3 regions of the Aeromonas sp. ASNIH7 genome follow, and region 2 is predicted to be linked to each of the others. Evidence: riboswitches for the same ligand, from Rfam matches in the RefSeq annotation. Region 2 holds a riboswitch; each other region holds the start of a gene.
The links. A riboswitch is a leader RNA that binds a small molecule or an ion and turns the genes downstream of it on or off. The one in region 2 is predicted to bind cyclic di-GMP.

Region 1: linked by a shared signal. The riboswitch ahead of C2U47_RS14800 (glycosyl hydrolase family 18 protein) and the one ahead of gbpA (N-acetylglucosamine-binding protein GbpA) in region 2 are both predicted to bind cyclic di-GMP.
Region 3: linked by a shared signal. The riboswitch ahead of C2U47_RS04970 (glycosyl hydrolase family 18 protein) and the one ahead of gbpA (N-acetylglucosamine-binding protein GbpA) in region 2 are both predicted to bind cyclic di-GMP.

The regions. Positions count from the first base shown of each region.
Region 1 covers NZ_CP026226.1:3,141,603-3,148,039, forward strand. The annotation lists partial or broken gene C2U47_RS14785 (ExeM/NucH family extracellular endonuclease) at 1-748, opposite strand, end outside; gene C2U47_RS14790 (IS4-like element ISAeme22 family transposase) at 842-2,272, shown strand; partial or broken gene C2U47_RS14795 (ExeM/NucH family extracellular endonuclease) at 2,286-2,666, opposite strand; cyclic di-GMP riboswitch class I at 2,959-3,042, shown strand; gene C2U47_RS14800 (glycosyl hydrolase family 18 protein) at 3,155-6,193, shown strand.
Region 2 covers NZ_CP026226.1:2,884,866-2,891,302, reverse strand. The annotation lists gene C2U47_RS13600 (M3 family metallopeptidase) at 1-1,086, opposite strand, end outside; gene C2U47_RS13595 (methyl-accepting chemotaxis protein) at 1,382-3,061, shown strand; cyclic di-GMP riboswitch class I at 3,291-3,376, shown strand; gene gbpA (N-acetylglucosamine-binding protein GbpA) at 3,437-4,858, shown strand; gene cbl (HTH-type transcriptional regulator Cbl) at 4,970-5,917, opposite strand; gene C2U47_RS13580 (sulfate/molybdate ABC transporter ATP-binding protein) at 6,034-6,437, opposite strand, start outside.
Region 3 covers NZ_CP026226.1:1,090,401-1,096,837, reverse strand. The annotation lists gene C2U47_RS04975 (hybrid sensor histidine kinase/response regulator) at 1-3,285, shown strand, start outside; cyclic di-GMP riboswitch class I at 3,487-3,573, shown strand; gene C2U47_RS04970 (glycosyl hydrolase family 18 protein) at 3,685-6,282, shown strand; gene C2U47_RS04965 (putative RNA methyltransferase) at 6,423-6,437, opposite strand, start outside.

The DNA.
Region 1 (6,437 bases), 260 kb from region 2:
TGGCGTTGACGATCTTGGCGCGCTGCAACTGGAACTCCTCCAGGCTCTTGGCGCCGCGGTTGCAGCCCTTGGCGCTGTCCGCATCCGCCTGATCCGCGCAGAGCACGTTGAGGGCGCCCCCCACGCTGGAGTGGCTGGTGAAGTAGTTGAGCACGTTGAAGCTGCCGATGCGAAGGTCAGTGCCATCCAGGCGGGCCGGGGCGCTCTGGCGGTCGTTGTCGCCGGTGCGCAGCAGATCCCCCGCGGTGATGGTCTGATCCCGGGGCACGATCAGGCGGTACTCGTTGTAGCTGTAGCCGACCATGGCCTCCAGATTGACAGGGGCATCGCCGATGCGCAGGTAACCCTGCTCCGGCTCCCAGGCGGGCAGCCAGGGGAGCTTGCCGTCCCCCGCCTTGACGTCCGACTCGAGGAAGACCCGGTTGCTGGCGTTGGCCTCGGCCAGCGCCACGGCCTCGGGGCTGCTCGCCACATGGAGCTGGGTCGGCTTCATCAGCGGGGCGCCGTGAGCGAGCACCAGGTTGTTGCGCCGGGCGGCATAGTCGTAGCTGAAGTTGCGGCTTATCTTGAGGGCGCTGTCGGCGTCAAGGCGTACCCGCATCCCTTCGTGACGCTCCAGGGCCCGGGCCAGGGTTTCCCCCTCCAGTACCCGCAGCGCCGTGGCGGCCGGGGCGGCGCCCTGGGCCAGGGTTGTCAGGCGCGGCGTGCTGCCGTCAAACAGGGGCTTGAGCTGGGTGTGGCCGTAATACCTGACTCTTATACACAAGTAGCGCCCTGAACGGAACCATTCCCGTTTTCCAGGATCTGATCTTCCATGTGACCTCCTAACATGGTAACGATCATGATAACTTCTGCTCTTCATCGTGCGGCTGACTGGGCTAAATCTGTGTTCTCTTCGGCGGCGCTGGGTGATCCTCGCCGTACCACCCGTCTGGTTAACGTCGCCGCTCAATTGGCAAAATGTTCTGGAAAATCAATAACCATCTCATCAGAGGGCTGTGAAGCCATGCAGGAAGGCGCTTACCGATTTATCCGCAATCCCAACGTCTCTGCCGAGGCGATCAGAAAGGCTGGCGCCATGCAAACCGTCAAGTTAGCTCAGGCGTTTCCCGAACTGCTGGCCATTGAGGACACCACTTCTTTGAGTTATCGCCACCAGGTCGCCGAAGAGCTTGGCAAGCTGGGTGCTATTGGAGATAAATCCCGCGGATGGTGGGTTCACTCCGTTCTCTTGCTCGAGGCCACTACATTCCGCACCGTAGGATTACTGCATCAGGAGTGGTGGATGCGCCCGGATGACCCTGCCGACGCGGATGAAAAGGAGAGTGGCAAATGGCTGGCTGCGGCCGCAACTAGCCGGTTACGCATGGGCAGTATGATGAGCAACGTGATTGCGGTCTGTGACCGCGAAGCCGATATCCATGCTTACCTGCAGGACAAACTGACACATAAAGAGCGATTTGTAGTGCGCTCCAAGCACCCGCGCAAGGACACTGGCTCCGGATTGTATCTGTACGACCATCTGAAAAACCAACCGGAGCTGGGTGGCTATCAGATCAGCATCCCGCAAAAGGGCGTGGTGGATAAACGCGGTAAACGTAAAAATCGACCCGCCCGCAAGGCGAGCTTGAGCCTGCGCAGTGGGCGCATCACGCTAAAACAGGGGAATATCACGCTCAATGCGGTGTTGGCCGAGGAGATTAACCCGCCCAAGGGTGAGACCCCGTTGAAATGGTTGTTGTTAACCAGTGAACCCGTCGAGTCACTAGCCCAAGCCTTGCGGGTCATCGACATATACACCCATCGCTGGCGGATCGAGGAGTTCCATAAGGCATGGAAAACCGGAGCTGGAGCCGAGAGGCAACGCATGGAGGAGCCGGATAATCTGGAGCGGATGGTCTCGATCCTCTCGTTTGTCGCGGTCAGGCTGTTACAGCTCAGAGAAAGCTTCACGCTGCCGCAAGCACTCAGGGCGCAAGGGCTGCTAAAGGAAGCGGAACACGTAGAAAGCCAGTCAGCTGAAACGGTGCTGACTCAGGATGAATGTCAGCTACTGGGCTATCTGGACAAGGGAAAACGCAAGCGCAAAGAGAAAGCAGGTAGCTTGCAGTGGGCTTACATGGCGATAGCCAGACTGGGCGGTTTTATGGACAGCAAGCGAACCGGAATTGCCAGCTGGGGCGCCCTCTGGGAAGGTTGGGAAGCCCTGCAAAGTAAACTGGATGGCTTTCTTGCCGCCAAGGATCTGATGGCGCAGGGGATCAAGATCTGATCAAGAGACAGCCGTAATACTCCTCGACCTTGGCCTCCAGACAGACCAGGGCGCCCGGCTGGATGTCCGGGTACTTGCTGGCGAAGTTCTTGTCGTTGAGGTAGACGAAAATGCCGTCCGACGTCTCGGGGTTGCCGTCCCCCTGCACATCCAGCAGGTAGAAGCCCTTGTTGAGGCTTTCCCCCAGACCCGAGACCACCGCCTTGACCGAGACGCTCTGGGCGCTTTCGAACTGATCGTCCGGGACGAGGGGGCTCTTGTCGCCGCTGCCCTGGATGGCGGGGATGGGGGTGAGGGCACTGTCGGCCGGGCAACTGAAGCCGGCGGCGTAGAGAGACGGGGACGCGAGCGCGAGCCCCACGGCCAGCGACAGCAGGGTAGGTGTTCCTTTCATGGGTATTCCTTTTTTTATTTTGCCAGTGTTTCCATAGCCTTGGCATCGTGGCCAAGGGCGCGCATTGTCACATTTCTGGCAGCTCTGACCAGTGAACCAACGCACATTATGAGGAGACAAAGGAGCCCATCTGCCATTTTTTGACGTGGCTAACAGTTTGATATTGATGATCTATTTGTCATCAGGTGGGAGCGAAAAGTGTGAGGCCGCCAGCATTCACATATTTTCCTTCGAGAATAAAGATTGAGCAGTGGTCACTTGCTTCCTATACTCGAGCCGTTCCTCACGGAACCCAGGCAAAGGGCAAACCGGCAGTGATGCCGGGACGCAAAGCCTCCGATCTGTCCCATCCGGGCCAGACAGCGGGGTTACCCAGGGTGACTTGAGGGTTTGTGGCCCGTCCATGGCCTGTTGTCGCTCCCTTGTTCCCTGTTGCGATTGCGCTTTTCCCGGTATTGAAGCCAAGACAAAACAAGGAAGATAACAATATGCAACAGATCTTGAGGCCCAGCAGGCTTGCCATGCTGGTCGCCCTTGCGGCCGTCCCTGCCTGGGCGCAGGCCGCTTACCCCGCCTATCAGGCCGGCACCGCCTACAAGGCTGGCGACATCGTCAGCAACGCAGGCGCCCTCTATGAATGCAAGGAATTCCCTTACTCCGGCTGGTGCGGCGCGTCCCCCTACCACTATGCCCCCGGGGTCGGCACCGTCTGGGCCGATGCCTGGAAGCTGTATGGTGGCGAGGTGCCGCCACCGTCCCTGGTCGTCGCCATCGGCTCCCCCGCCGTGGGTGCCAGCGTCAGCGAGGGGGCCAGTGTGGCCCTGGCGGTGACGTTGAGCGGCCCGGTCACGGCGCTCGCCCGGGTGGAATACCTCATCGACGGCACCCTGGTCGCCACCGCCACGGCTTCTCCCTGGAGTGCCAGCTGGTCTGCTGCCGGTGCGGGCAATCACGCCCTCAAGGCCCGGGCGCTGGATAAAGACGGCAAGGTGCTGAGCGAGGCGGATTCGAGCTTCAAGGTCGCCGCCGTGGTGGCGCCAGAGGCGCCCAGGGTGAGCATCGCAAGCCCCGCCGCCGGTGCCAGGGTGACCCTGGGCCGCGCCCTCACCGTGAGCGGCAATGTCACCGACGCCAATGACGACGTCGCCAAGGTCGAGCTCTTCGTGAATGGCCAGAAGGTGGGCGAGGACACCAGCGCCCCCTGGCAGCTGAGCTGGACGCCCCAGAACAAGGGGCTGACCGGCCTCAAGCTGGTGGCGACCGACAAGACCAACCTCTCTGGCGAGTCGGCCCAGGTGGACGTGCAGGTGGAAGAGGCGGCCCTGCCCCCTACCGGCGGCAACCTCTCCTGCGACGTGCGCCAGATCTACCGCGCCGACGGCAGCGAGTGCATGGGGGATGACCACGGCCGCCGCGTCATCGGGTATTTCACCTCCTGGCGCACCGGCAAGAACGGCCTGCCCGCCTACCTGGTGAGCGACATTCCCTGGGACAAGATCACCCACATCAACTACGCCTTCGCGGCGGTGGACGAGCAGAGTCACACCATCAAGGTGGATGACGCCGCCACCAAGCTGACCTGGAACGGGGTGCCGGGCGCCGAGATGGATCCGGAGTTCGCCTATCAGGGCCACTTCAACCTGCTGTCCAAGTACAAGAAGCAGTACCCGGACGTGAAGACCCTCATCTCCGTCGGGGGCTGGGCCGATACCCGCGGCTTCTACGCCGCCACCACCAAGGGTGACTGCTCGGTCAACACCGCCGGCATCAACGCCTTTGCCGACTCGGCCGTGGGCTTCATCCGCCAGTACGGCTTCGATGGGGTGGATATCGACTACGAGTACCCCACCTCTATGAAGGATGCGGGCAACCCCAACGATTTCCCGCTCTCCAACCAGTGTCGCGGCAAGCTCTTTGCGAACTATGAAGTGCTGATGAAGACCCTGCGCAACAAGCTCGACAGCGCCGGCACCGAGGACGGTCGCAAGTACATGCTGACCATCGCCTCGCCGGCCTCGGCCTACCTGCTGCGCGGCATGGAGAACTTCCAGGTCACCCAGTACCTCGACTACGTCAACCTGATGACCTATGACTTCCACGGTGCCTGGAACCACTTCGTCGGTCACAACGCCGCCCTGTTCGACAACAAGGCGGATCCCGAGTTGTCCCAGTGGGGTGTCTACACCCAGGCCCAGTTTGGCGGCATCGGCTATCTCAACTCCGCCTGGGCGGCCCACTACTTCCGTGGTGCCCTGGCGGCGGGCAAGATCAACATAGGGGTGCCCTATTACACCCGTGGCTGGCAGGGGGTCAGCGGTGGCACCCACGGTCTGGGTGGCAAGGCGGCGCTGCCGAGCCAGAGCGATTGCCAGCCGGGCACCGGTGGCAGCACCATTCCGTGCGGCAACGGGGCGGTGGGCATCGACAACATCTGGCATGACCTTGACAAGAACGGCAAGGAGATTGGCGGCGGCGCCGTGCCCATGTGGCATGCCAAGAACCTGGAGCACGCGGCCAGCCTCGGCATCACCACCCTGCCGAGCTACGGCCAGGCCTGGGGTCTGGATCCCAACAACCCGGCCCACGTGATGCAAGGCCAGTATGTGCGTTACTACGACGACAAGGCCCATGCGCCCTGGCTCTGGAACGAGCAGAAGAAGGTGTTCCTCTCCACCGAAGATGAAGAGTCCATGGGTCACAAGCTCGACTACATCGTCAAGCGGGGCCTGGGGGGCGTCATGTTCTGGGAGATGGCGGGGGACTATGACTTCGACGCCGCGAAGAACGAGTACGTGATGGGCAGCACCCTCACCAGCCTTGCCTACGAGAAGTTCAGCAAGGCCGACAAGGCGGCCCTGAAGCAGAATGATCTGCCGGCGCCGGCTGCCCAGCTCGACATCGGCGTGAGCCTCTCCGGCTTCAAGGAAGGGGACTCCAACTACCCGATCAACCCGACCCTCAAGCTCACCAACAAGTCGACCCAGACCATACCTGGCGGCACCCGCATCGAGTTCCTGGTCCCCACCTCCACCTCAGACACCATCACCGACCAGAGCGGCATGGGACTGAAAGTGGTGGAGAGCGGCGGCAACCAGAACTCGGACGGCATCGCCAATGAGAAGGACTTCCACAAGGTGGCTCTGACGCTGCCGGTCTGGAAAGCCTGGACGCCGGGCACCGACGTGGAAGTGGCCATGACCTACTACCTGCCGGCCGCCGGCGTGCCGAGTGGCATGCGCCTGATTGCCGGCAGCCAGACCATAGGCCTGAAGTCCGACTTCCCGGCCCTGGCCGAGGCGGTGCTGGGCAGCAGTGGCGGTGGTGACGGCGGCAGCGGTGGCACCACCTGTGCCAGCCAGAACGTCAACCCGGCGGACTACAACGCCTATCCGACCTGGCCGCGCGGGGATCACGCCAATGGCAACGACCGCATGACCCACAACAAGAGGGTGTGGCAGGCCAACTGGTGGACCAGCAGCGAGCCCAAGGCGGGCGATGGCAGCTGGAAACTGATATGCAGCTACTGAGTTGTCTAGGCTGCTATACCAGCAGCGAACTCAGAGTGGGCGACGGCAGCTGGAAGCTGGTGTGCAGCTACTGATGACCGTTTGAGCGGCAGGCCGGCACTTTGCATGGCCTGTTTTCTCGCAACGCAACGACCCAATCCGGAGCCCAGGCTCCGGATTTTTTTGTGCCTTGTATCAGGAGAAGGGGGGGAAAGGGCAGGGGCGGTGCCATAAAAAAGACCGCTCCGAAGAGCGGCCAATTGCC
Region 2 (6,437 bases):
CATGGAGGTGGGCGGAAACTCCTGGGAGAAGCAGGGGGCGTTGCCGGTGACGTTGGCAAAGTGCGCCGCGTGGCCGCCCTCGTGGAACAAGGTGTTGAGCCCGCTCCAGCCGCTGCCCACCTGGGCCGGATTGGCCAGGCTGGTGAAATTGACCACCGCCGGCACCCACTCCCCTTCCTGCCAGAAGCTCGGCACCGGGCCATGACAGAAGCCGTTCTCGTATTTTCCCTCCCGGGTCAGCAGATCCAGGGTGAGGGTGGCACCGCGATACTGGATGCCGAGGCGGCGGAAGCTCTCGACCCAATCCTTCAGCGCCCGGGAGAAAGGCACGTAAGGGTCGAGCTGGCGGGTCACGTCACCACTCACGCTGTAGCGCAGGTTGTGGGGCAGCAGGGCTGCGTCCCCCTTGGCCGCTTTCAGCTCCGCCAGACTCTGGTGCAAGCGAGCATCGGTGCGGGCGATGAAGTCGTCAAGAATGGCAAACAGCTGCTCCGGGCTCATCTGCTCGTTCTTGTGCACCTTGTAATCGAAGTAGTCGCGATAGCCCATGGCACGGGCGAAGCGGTTGCGCAGCGCGACGATGGCCAGATAGCCGTTGTCGACCACCCACTGCTCCAGGGTGTGGAACATGGCGAGCGCGCTCTGGCGCACCGGCTCGTCGCGACTTGCGGCCAGCGCTGTGCTGGCGGCGGGCAGACTGCCGGGGACCTGGCGGCCCTGCTCGTCCAGCAAGGTCAGCTTCAACCCCTTACGACGGGCGAAGAGATCCGCCTCGGCGGCCACCAGCTCGTCCATCAGGGCGGAGGCAGCGGGATCTTCGATGACGTTGCACTCGAAGAAGGCGATCCAGCCCCCCAGGCCGCGCCTGAGATCCGCCTCTTCGGCCTGGGCATGCATCTCCCGCAGCACCGGCAGGCGGGCAGGATCGGCACAGAACGCCTTGTAGGCCTGTTCGGCCGCGGTGAAGCCTGCCTGATCGTCGCTGGTGCCCATGTAGGTGGACCAGAACAGGTCCTCCTTGCGTCTGTGCACCTGCAGGTAATCGGCATTGAGCTGGTTGAGATAATTCCTGGCAATGGAACTCATAACTTCCCTCTTGTTATGGGGCGACCACGGGGGCGCCCACTCCTTTTTGGTGAAATGCCAACCCATTCACACTTCTTGCGAATGGAGCAGACAAATTGTGCGCCGGGATGCGCGCCATCACGCTATCAAAAGCGAGGGTTTCTGTCTGCTGGCTATACTGGTTGTCAAACTGCTCAATTGGCTGTTTTCCACCGCAACCCATTGAAAGTTAATGGTATGTTAAAAACAACAATAATCAGGTCCGGCCGCTAGAACGGCCACAATCAGACCCGCATGGGAAAGTAAGGATAAGACTATGTTCAAGCTCGGTGATATTGCCGTGAGTCGCAAACTGATGCTGCTGCTCTCACTGGCCCTGGTCGGCTTCATCGCACTGCTGCTCATCTCGGCCAGTGCCCTGCACCGCAATCTGATGAGTGAACGGGAAGCCAGGCTGCAGGCGGTGCTGGATCTGGCCATGAGCCGGATCCAGGCCCTGGCCGCCACCCTCCCCCCGGAGCAGGCCAAGGCACAGGCCAAGGCCATGCTCGACAGCATGCGCTTTGACGGGGACAACTACCTGTTCGTACTGGATGAAGACCGTCGGGTGGTGGTGCATCCCGCCAAACCCGAGCTGGTCGGCCAGCAGATGGGCAACAACCCTGCCGAGTCCCACTGGCAGCACATGGTGGATCTCGGCAAGGGCGGCCACCAGGGCAGGCTGGAGTATCAGTGGGTCTCCCCGTCCGGCGAGGCGGCCCAGAAGATGTCGCTGGTGACGGGCTACCAGCCCTGGGGCTGGATCCTGGGCTCCGGTGTGTTGTTGCAGGACATTGAGGCCACTATGTGGTCGCAATATGAGTGGATGGGTGGCGCCACCTTGCTGGTGATCCTGTTGATGGGGCTGCTGGGACTCGCCATCAGCCGCTCCATCGTCAATCCCCTGGCCGAGATCAACAAGGCCCTGGCCCGGGTCGCAGCTGGCGATCTGGTGGTCAGCATCCCGGTGCTGGGCAGGGATGAGCTCGGCGCCGTCGCCAGCTCCACCAACCAGGGGCTGGATGCCATCCGCCGCGCCCTGCTGGAAGCGAGCCTGGGGGCCCGCAACGTGGCGGATGCCGCCCTGCGCATCGCCGCCTCCGCCGAACAGACCAACCAGGCGGTCAACAGTCAGCGGGATCAGCTCGCCCAGCTCGCCACCGCCATGAACGAGATGAGCGCCACCATCGCCGACGTGGCGGGTCACGCCGAGAATACGGCCCGCGACACCCAGGATGCCACCAGCGAGGCCGGGCTCGGCAACCAGGATGTCCATGCCAGCGTGCACGGCATCCAGGCGCTGGCCACCGAGGTGGATCAGGCCACCTCGCAGGTCAACCAGCTCAAGGAGGGGGTGATGCAGATAAGCGAGGTGACGGCGGTCATCAGCGCCATCTCGGAGCAGACCAACCTGCTGGCCCTCAACGCCGCCATCGAGGCGGCCCGGGCCGGCGAGCAGGGCCGTGGCTTCGCCGTGGTGGCCGACGAGGTGCGCCAGTTGGCCAGTCGCACCCGCCACTCCACCGAGGAGATCCAGAGTACCATCACCCAGTTGCAGCAACGGGCTGTCACCGCCGCCAACGCCATGGACGCCAGCCGCAAGCTGGCGGAGAGCAGCGTCAACCAGTCCGAGAAGGCGGGGCAGGATCTCTCCCTCATCGTCAATCACATCCAGCACGTGAGCGACATGGCGACCCAGATCGCCACGGCGGCGGAGCAGCAGAGCATGGTGGCGGAAGACATGAACCGCAACGTCAGCGGCATCAACGACTCGGCACTCGAGATGTCCCAGGCGGCCTCCCAGTTGGCCCAGGAGAGCGAACTGCTGGCCGGTCTCTCCCGAAGCCTCGACGAGCGACTGGCGGTGTTCAAGCTGGACAACGCCCAAGCCCAGGACAGGATGATGCGACCGACCCAGGCGTCCTCTTCCCGAGCAGGCATGCAACCCCGCCACTGAGTGGCCCCGTGAACCCCTGCCAGTCTGGCAGGGGCTCCTTTCCTGTCATGGCCACGGGAGCCTCTCCCGGGCCACCCTCTCGCACTGAACCAGCGCGCAGATCCCGATGGAGTGATCTGCTGCTGATGCGCTGCTCCGATGAGATGGCACTGTCAATTTTCACACTTATTTTTTTAACAAAATATAGTCATGATGAGTGGTCGCCACAGGCGGCACCATGATCCTTTCTGTAGTCATTTGGCAAACTGGTTGAAAGGCCAGGACGCAAAGCCTCCGGTCTAAAGACAAGCTGTCCAGGATAGCGGGGTTGCAGCACCGTGTTTCGGGGAACTCCCCTGCCAACGTGACTGCCCACATCACCGAACAGAGGAATGTATGGCAGCAAATATCCGACTCACCCATCTCGCGGCAGCGCTGGCGCTGCTGGCCAGTGGCGGCGTACTCGCTCACGGCTACATCAGCCAGCCCGAAGGGCGCAACTACCTGTGCAAGACAGGGGGCAACAGCCAGTGTGGCGCCATCCAGTGGGAACCCCAGAGCCTGGAAGCCCCCTCCGGCTTCCCCGATGGCGGCCCCGCCGACGGCCAGATAGCCTCGGCCGGTCACCCCCAATTCGGCGAGCTCAACACCCAGACCCTCGATCGCTGGACCAAGCGTGAAGTGCAGGCCGGTCCCTTCGCCATCAGCTGGACCTTCACCGCCAACCACGTGACCCGCAACTGGCGCTACTACCTCACCAAGCAGGACTGGAACCCGAACCAGCCCCTCACCCGGGATGCGTTCGATCTCAATCCCTTCTGCGTCATCGAGGGCAACATGGTGCAGCCCCCCAAACAGGTGACCCATCAGTGCACCCTGCCCCCGCGTACCGGTTATCAGGTCATTCTCGGGGTGTGGGAGGTAGGGGATACCGCCAACAGCTTCTACAACCTGATCGACGCCCGGTTCAAGGATGGCACCCAGCCACCGCTGACCTGGAACCAGGGAGGGACCATCTATCCCTCCATCGACCTGGTGGCGGGTGACAAAGCCAGAACCCGGGTGTTCGATGCCAATGGCGAGCGCACCGATCTCCAGACCGAGCTGACCATCGCCAGCACCGAGCAGGGCCAGAAGAACAACTGGGCCCACGCCCTGGCGAGCAAGATCAACGCCGAGCAGAGCCAGATCCGTGCGGGCCAGCAAGGCACGGACGGCCAGTTCAACCCCGTCTATGGCCAGAACCCGGTCTACCTCAAGGCTGGCAGCAACCTGCAACGGGTCGAGATCCAGCTTGAGCAACAGCAGCCCCCGGTTGAGAACGGGATCAGCGTGAGCGGTCTGGCGAGCGACTACACGCTCGACAACGGCAAGCTCACCCTGACTTTCACCGTCACGGCCCAGGGGGATCTCGCCATCACCAACACCCTCTATGACCACGGCGGTGTCGCCAGGGGACAGAGCAGTGCCGACATCAAGGACGGCAGCCAGAGTTTCTCCATGGCGCTGACCGGCTTGAGTGCAGGCCACCATCAGCTGGTGATCGAGGGCAAGCCCAAGGCCGGTGGTGACGCGGTGCAGCAGACCCTGGACCTCATGTTCAAGGATCCGGCAAGCGGGGGCGATTACCAGTTCACTTTCCCGGACGGCCTCAAGTCCTACACCGCCGGAACCCGGGTGCTGCAGCCGAAGAACGGCAAGGTCTATCAGTGCAAACCCTTCCCCTACAGCGGCTGGTGCAGCCAGTGGGCGAGCACGGCCACCCAGTATGAACCGGGCGTAGGCTCCCACTGGCAGGAGGCCTGGACAGCGCAGTGATGGGACGTATCCGACCTGGCGAGAAGCCGCTCGGCGCTTCCGGTGCCAGATCAGGTCAACATCAAACAAACGGGGAGCCCATGGCTCCCCGTTTTTCATCCATCCCTCGGTTCAGATCTGATAGTCGAGCAGGGGCTCGTTGCTCATGGCGCGGGCCTGGATCTCCGCCAGCGCCAGCTCGGGGTTGCAGAGCTGGATGAACTGCCAGGCAAAGTTGTGCTGGAACTGCCCCTGCTTGAGGCCGATCCAGGCGGTGTGCGGCGCAAACAACCGACTGCCGTCCAGTTGCACCAGCCCCTTGTCCCGCTGGGAATCGAACGCCATGTCCGCCAGTATGCCCACCCCCATCTCCAGCTCGACATAGGTCTTGATGACGTCTGAGTCCTGGGCGGTCAGCAGGATCTGCGGCACTATGCCCGCCTCGGCAAAGGCATCATCCACCCGTGCCCGACCGGTGAGGCCGGCCTGATAGGTGACGATGGGCCAGTGGGCCAGAGCGGCCAGGGTCAGCTCCCGCTCGGCGGTGAGGGGGTGCTGCTCCGGCACGACGATATTGTGGTGCCAGCGGTAGTAGGGAAAGGCCACCACCCCTTCGCTCTTGTCGAGCTGCTCGCTGCTGATGCCGATGTCCACCTCACCGGTCTGCACCAGCCGCACTATCTCCTCCGGGCTCCCCTGACGCAGCTCCAGCTGTACCAGGGGAAATTGCTCCCGAAACGCCTTCACTACCCTCGGCAGGGCATAACGGGCCTGGGTATGAGTGGTCGCGATGAGCAGCCGGCCCGAGTCGCGATTGGCAAAGGTGCTCGCCAGTTTGCGGATGTTGTCGGCATCCCCCAGGATACGCTCGGCGATCACCAGCAACTCCTTGCCCGGCTCGGTCATACCGAGCAGACGCTTGCCATAGCGAATGAAAAGGGCGAGCCCCAGCTCCTCCTCCAACTCGCGAATGTGGCGGCTGACCCCGGACTGGGAAGTAAAGAGGGCATTGGCCACGTCGGTCAGGTTGTAATCCCGTCGTGCCGCCTCCCGAATGATTCGCAATTGCTGAAAGTTCACCTCATCGCCTCCTGCGCTGAGTGGCGGTGGCTCGTGCCACCGTCCTCTTGTTATGGATTGCCGGGATCATGGCCCGGCAGCAAGCCTGACAGAGGGCCGCACCTCGCGGCTTGCCCTCAGATCTGGTAGTCGGGATAGAGCTGTGCCTGCCTGGCCACCAGGCGCACCCCCTGGCCGGGAGCAAAAGCGCGGGCGGCCTCCTTGCTCAGTTCGGCCTCGTAGTGGGCGCCTCCCGTCTCCCCATCGCCACGCAGTTCCACCCGGATGCGCGGCCCCATGGGCAGCAGGCGGGTAATGGTGGCGCGAATGCCACCGGGGGCATCCGAGGGCAGGATCTCCAGCTCGTGGGGGCGCACATAGGCAATGGCCGCACTCCCTTCTGCCAGATGGGAGGGGATGGGGCCACCCAGTTGCTGTTCACCGATGCCGAGCCCCTGCCCGGCCACCCTGCCACGAAACAGGTTCACGCTGCCAAGGAAGCTGTGCACGAAGGCACTGGCGGGCTGATCATACACTTCGG
Region 3 (6,437 bases), 1.8 Mb from region 2:
GCCAGCGAATCCCCCTGGTCGCCGGTGCCCATCTACCTGGGCCCCATGCTGGTGTTCCTGTTTGGCTGGCGCCTGCTGGCCCGCCTCATCCTGGTGGCCAAGCGCGAGCACATCACCTCCATCGCCGATTTCATTGCCGCCCGTTATGGCAAGTCCCAGCGCCTGGCCATGGTGATCAGCCTCATCGCCGTCATGGGGATACTTCCCTATCTGGTGCTGCAGCTCAAGGCGATCGTCACCGGGCTCGATCTGCTGATGGCCAACAGCACGGGGGTCAGCCCCACCAGCAACATGGCGGAGCTGGCGCTGGGGGTCACCCTGCTGCTGGCCCTGTTCAGCATTCTGTTCGGCACCCGCAACCTGGATGCCACCGAGCACCACAGGGGCATGGTGGTGGCCATCGCCTTCGAGTCCGTGGTCAAGCTGCTCGCCTTCATGGCGGTGGGGGGCTTTGCGCTCTGGCTCATCATCGCCAGACCGAGCGAGGCGCGTACCCTGGTGGCGGGCGACTTCCTCGATGCGGTGGTGGCGGTGACGCCGGGCAGTCTGCTGGAGCTCGCCATCTACACCCTGATCGCCATGTGTGCCGTCATCTGCCTGCCGCGCCAGTTTCACGTGACCGTGGTGGAGAACAACCAGGGGCAGGATCTGCACTGGGCCCGCTGGATCTTCCCCCTCTATCTCTTCCTGATGGGGCTCTTCATCTGGCCGCTGGCGCTGGCAGGCAAGCAGTGGGTCGGGGCAGACATGGCCTCGGACACCTATGTGATAAGCCTCCCCATGTCCCTCGGATTCGACGGCATGGCGATGCTGGCATTTCTCGGCGGTACCTCGGCGGCCACCGGCATGGTGATCGTCTGCACCATCGCCCTGGCCATCATGGTGAGCAACGATCTGGTGTTGCCGGTCCTGCTGCGCCGGGTCTGGCAACAGGGGCGGGACGAGCGCCTGATGCGGTTGCTGCTGCAGGTGCGTCGGGGCGCCATCTTGCTGATTTTGCTGGCGGCCTGGGCGCTCTATCTCTGGCTCGGGGATCTCACCAGTCTGTCGCGCATCGGTTATCTTTCGTTCGGGGCCGTGGCCCAGTTCGCACCGGCCCTGCTGCTCGGCCTGTACTGGCGTCATGGCAATCGCAAGGGGGTCTATCTCGGGCTCGCCCTCGGGGTCAGCCTCTGGTTCGTGACCCTGCTGGCGGAGAGCGGACTGCTGGCTGGCTCCCCCCTCGAAGCCCTGCTGGCGCCCCCAGACTGGCCGGCGGTGCGGGATCTGAGCCTGGGGGCCTGGTGCCTCTTCCTGAGTCTTCTGCTCAACCTCGCCGGCTATGTGGCGGGCTCCCTGCTGTCACGGGCGGCGGTGAGCGAGCGGCTGCAGGCCGCCAACTTCGTCGGCAAGACGAGCCGGGATACCTCGGCGCTCTATCATGCGCGGGTCTCGGTGAAGGAGCTGGAGATGCTGGCGGCCCGCTTCGTCGGTTCCAGCCGCGTCAAACGGGCTTTCGGCCGCTTCGCCGGCGAGCGGGGAGGCACCTTGGCGCCCCAGATGCAGGCCTCCGCCGAGCTCATCGCCCACACGGAGCGACTGCTGGCGGGGGTATTCGGCACCTCGTCCGCCCGCCTGGTGCTGGCCTCTGCCCTGCAGGGACGCAACATGCAGCTCGAGGAGATCGCCACCATAGTGGACGAGGCCTCCGACATGTTCCGCTTCAACCGCGGCCTGTTGCAGGGGGCAATCGAACACATGGGGCAGGGGATCTCCGTGGTGGACAGGGAGCTCAGGCTGGTGGCCTGGAACCGACGCTACATCGAGCTGTTCTCCTATCCCCCCGGTCTCATTCAGGTGGGCCGTTCCATCGAGGAGATCATCCGCTACAACGCTGGACAGGGGTTGTGCGGCCAGGGAGACATCGAGGCCCAGGTGGCGCGGCGGGTTGCCTTCATGAAGCGTGGCAGCCCCCATGTCTCGGCGCGGGAGCGTCCCGATGGCCGAGTCATCGAGATGCAGGGCAACCCCATGCCTGCGGGGGGCTTTGTCATGACCTTCACCGATATCACCCCGTTCAGGGCGGCGGAGCGGGTGCTGCGGGAAGCGAACGAGCACCTGGAGGCGCGGGTGGCTGAGCGCACCCACGAGCTCTCCGAACTCAACCGCCAACTGCTGCTGGTAAACCAGCAGGTGGAGAGGGCAAATCAGTCCAAGAGCCGGTTCCTTGCGGCGGTGAGCCACGACCTGACCCAGCCGCTGAACGCGGCCAAGCTCTTCACCTCCTCCTTGCTGGAGATGCTGCCCCCGGAAGACGAACCGGCCCGCATCGCTCGCCACATTGACGACGCCCTGGGGGCGACCGAGGATCTCATCACGGATCTGCTGGACATCTCGCGCCTCGAGGCGGGCAAGTTCAAGGCGAAGAAGCTCGATTTCGCCCTGAGCGATGTGCTGGACAATCTCAAGGCGGAATTCGGCGTGCTGGCCCAGGCCGGTGGGATCCAGTTCTCCGTGGTGGAGAGCCGCCTTGCGGTCTACAGCGATGTGCGCTTGCTGCGGCGGGTGTTGCAGAACTTCCTCACCAACGCATTTCGCTACAACCCCGGCGGTCGGGTGCTGCTCGGCTGTCGCCGCATGGGGGAGAAGGTGCGCATCGAGGTGTGGGACAACGGCCCCGGCATCCCGGAGGGAAAGCAGGAGGCGATCTTCGACGAGTTTTCCCGCCTCGATCACTCCCGCACAGCCAGAGAGCAGGGGCTTGGCCTCGGGCTCGCCATCGCCCGCGGCATCTCGCTGGTGCTGGGTCATCAGCTCTCCCTGCGCAGCTGGCCCGGAGCGGGGTCCGTCTTTGCCATCACCCTGAACCTCGCGACCCGGCCCGTCATCCCCAGCCAGGTGACGACCCCGGCCCTGCGAGACAGTCAGCTGGAAGGGGTCAGGATCCTCTGCATCGACAACGAGGAGGATATCCTCATCGCCATGGCCTCGCTGTTGGGACGCTGGGGCTGCGAGGTGCGCTGTGTCCAGAGCCTGGAGCAGGCGGAAGAGATCATCGACGGCGGCTTCCTGCCTGCGCTGGTGCTGTCGGATTATCACCTGGATGACGGCAAGACCGGGTTGCAGGCGCTGCACATGATCAGGCTGGCCCACGGCAACGGTATCGGCGGCATCATCATCAGTGCGGATCGCAAGAGCGAGTTGCAGGCACAGATCCGTGAGCACGGCTTCGGCTACGTGAGCAAACCGGTCAAACCTCTCAAGCTGCGCGCCCTGATGAACAGCCTGCTGATGCCGGTTCAGTGACTGGTCTCACAGAATCGAGCATTGGCTGAACATTTTTTTGATGCCATCCAGGCGCCATGATCGGCGATGATGGCGCCACTTTTGTCGCCATTTGCCGAGTTTGGTGATAATTGAGTCTTGTTGGGTGTCACTTTTGGCAGGCGGCACCCGGGCGACTCTCCTCTATAGTCATTCGGCGATTATTTTTGTCGCAAATCAAGTTGTGCAAAAAGGCAAACCGGATGAAAGTCCGGGACGCAAAGCTTCCGGTCTAAGGGTCTGCGTACCTAGGATAGCGGGGCCACCACAGGTTGTATCGTCCATGGGCCAAGCCATGGTTGCGATGTTGTCTGCGTTACCTGGCAGGTTGCGTTGCCTTTTTCGTTGTTAATTCCAATAACGAAATAAGGAAGTTCAAATATGTTAAGTCCAAAACTTTCCCTGCTGGCGCTTCTGGTCGGGGGGCTTTGCACTACCTCCGCCTTCGCCGCTGCCCCGGGCAAACCCACCATTGGCTCCGGCCCCACCAAGTTTGCCATCGTTGAAGTCAATCAGGCTGCTTCGGCCTACAACCAGCTGGTGACCGTCCACAAGGATGGCGCTCCCGTCAGCGTGACCTGGAACCTCTGGTCCGGTGACGTCGGACAGACCGCCAAGGTACTGCTCGACGGCAAGGAGGTGTGGTCAGGCCCGGCCTCCGCCGCGGGTACCGCCAACTTCAAGGTCACCAAGGGGGGGCGTTACCAGATGCAGGTGGCCCTGTGCAACGCCGATGGCTGCACCCTCTCCGACAAGAAGGAGCTGATGGTCGCCGATACCGACGGCAGCCACCTGGCGCCGCTCAATGCGCCCCTCAAGGAGAACAACAAGCCCTACGCCAACAAGTCCGGCAAGGTGGTGGGGGCCTACTACGTGGAGTGGGGTGTCTATGGTCGCAAGTTCACCGTGGACAAGATCCCGGCCCAGAACCTGACCCATATCCTCTACGGCTTCACCCCCATCTGCGGTGGCAACGGCATCAACGACAGCCTCAAAGAGATCTCCGGCAGCTTCGAGGCGTTGCAGCGCTCCTGTGCGGGCCGCGAAGACTTCAAGGTCTCCATCCATGATCCCTGGGCGGCGATCCAGATGTCTCAGGGCAACCTCAGCGCCTGGGATGAGCCCTACAAGGGCAACTTCGGCAACCTGATGGCCCTCAAACAGGCCCACCCGGACCTCAAGATCCTGCCGTCTGTCGGCGGATGGACCCTCTCCGATCCCTTCTATTTCCTGGGTGACAAGACCAAGCGCGATACCTTCGTCGCCTCGGTCAAAGAGTTCCTGCAGACCTGGAAATTCTTCGACGGCGTGGACATCGACTGGGAGTTCCCGGGCGGACAGGGGGCCAACCCCAGCCTGGGCGGCCCGAATGACGGCGCTACCTATGTGGTGCTGATGAAGGAGTTGCGAGCCATGCTCGATGAACTGGAAGCCGAGACCGGCCGCCAGTATGAGCTGACCTCGGCCATCAGCGCCGGCGGTGACAAGATTGCCAAGGTGGATTATCAGGCGGCCCAGCAGTACATGGACCACATCTTCCTGATGAGCTACGACTTCAGCGGCGCCTTCGACCTGACGAATCTGGCCCACCAGACCAACCTCTTTGCCTCCAGCTGGGATCCGGCCACCAAGTACACCACCGACAAGGGCGTCAAGGCGCTGCTGGGTCAGGGGGTGACACCGGGCAAGATAGTGGTGGGGGCGGCCATGTATGGCCGTGGCTGGACCGGAGTGAAGAACTACCAGGCCGGCAACCCCTTCACCGGCACCGCTACCGGACCGGTGAGCGGTACCTGGGAAAATGGCGTGGTGGATTACCGCGACATCGTCAACAACCGCATGGGCGCAGGCTGGGAGCAGGGCTATGACGAGTCAGCCGAGGCCCCCTATGTCTTCAAGGCCAGCAGTGGCGACCTCATCACCTTCGACAACGACCGCTCGGTCAAGGCCAAGGGGCAGTACGTGCTGGCGAACCAGCTTGGCGGTCTGTTCGCCTGGGAAATTGATGCGGACAACGGCGACATCCTCAACGCCATGCACGAGGGGCTGGGCCACGGCGAGGGTACGCTGCCGCCGGTCAACAAGCCGCCGGTTGCCAATGCCGGCAGCGATCTGAGTGCCACCGGTCCGGCCGAGGTGACCCTCAACGGCAGCGCCTCCCATGATCCGGAAAACGGGGCGCTGACCTACAGCTGGAAACAGGTCTCCGGACCCCAGGCCAGCCTGCTGGATGCCACCCAGGCCAAGGCCCGTGTGGTACTGGATGCCGTCAGCAGCGACATCAATCTGGTGTTCGAGCTGACCGTGACCGACGATCAGGGGCTCTCGGCCAAGGATCAGGTGGTGGTCACCAACAAGGCGCCGCAGCCGAACCTGCCCCCCGTGGTCAGCGTACCGGCCAGTGCGACCGTCGAGGCCGGCAAGCAGGTGAGCATCAAGGCCACCGCTTCCGACCCCAATGGTGATGCCTTGAGCTATCAGTGGACAGTGCCGGCCGGGCTCAGCGCCACCGGTCTGGACAGCGCGACCCTGGTAGTAACGGGCTCGAACGTGACCAGTGACACGGCCTACGATCTGACCCTGGTGGTCACCGACGGGGCGCTGGATGCCACAGCCGTTACCCGCCTGACCGTCAAGCCGGCCAGTACAGGTGGTGGCTGCGAGGCCAGCGATCCGGATGCGGCCAACCACCCGGCCTGGAGTGCAGGTACCGTCTACAACACCAATGACAAGGTGAGCCACAAGCAACTGGTGTGGCAGGCCAAGTATTGGACCCAGGGCAACGAGCCGAGCCGCACCGCCGATCAGTGGAAACTGGTGAGCCAGGTGCAACTGGGTTGGGATGCCGGAGTGGTCTACAACGGCGGTGATGTCACCAGCCACAACGGCCGCAAGTGGAAGGCCCAGTACTGGACCAAGGGCGATGAGCCCGGCAAGGCCGCCGTCTGGGTCGATCAGGGCGCGGCGAGCTGCAACTGATCTGCCGTGAAGAAAAATGGGGCCGAGGGCCCCATTTTTGTCTTGCTGCGTGGTTGGGTGTCTCTTCCCTGTCAGGGAAAAGGCGCACTCGCTTTGTCAAAAAGGCCCGTCAGGGCCTTTTTTCATGGTATGTCACCGGTTCACAGCGGTTTTTG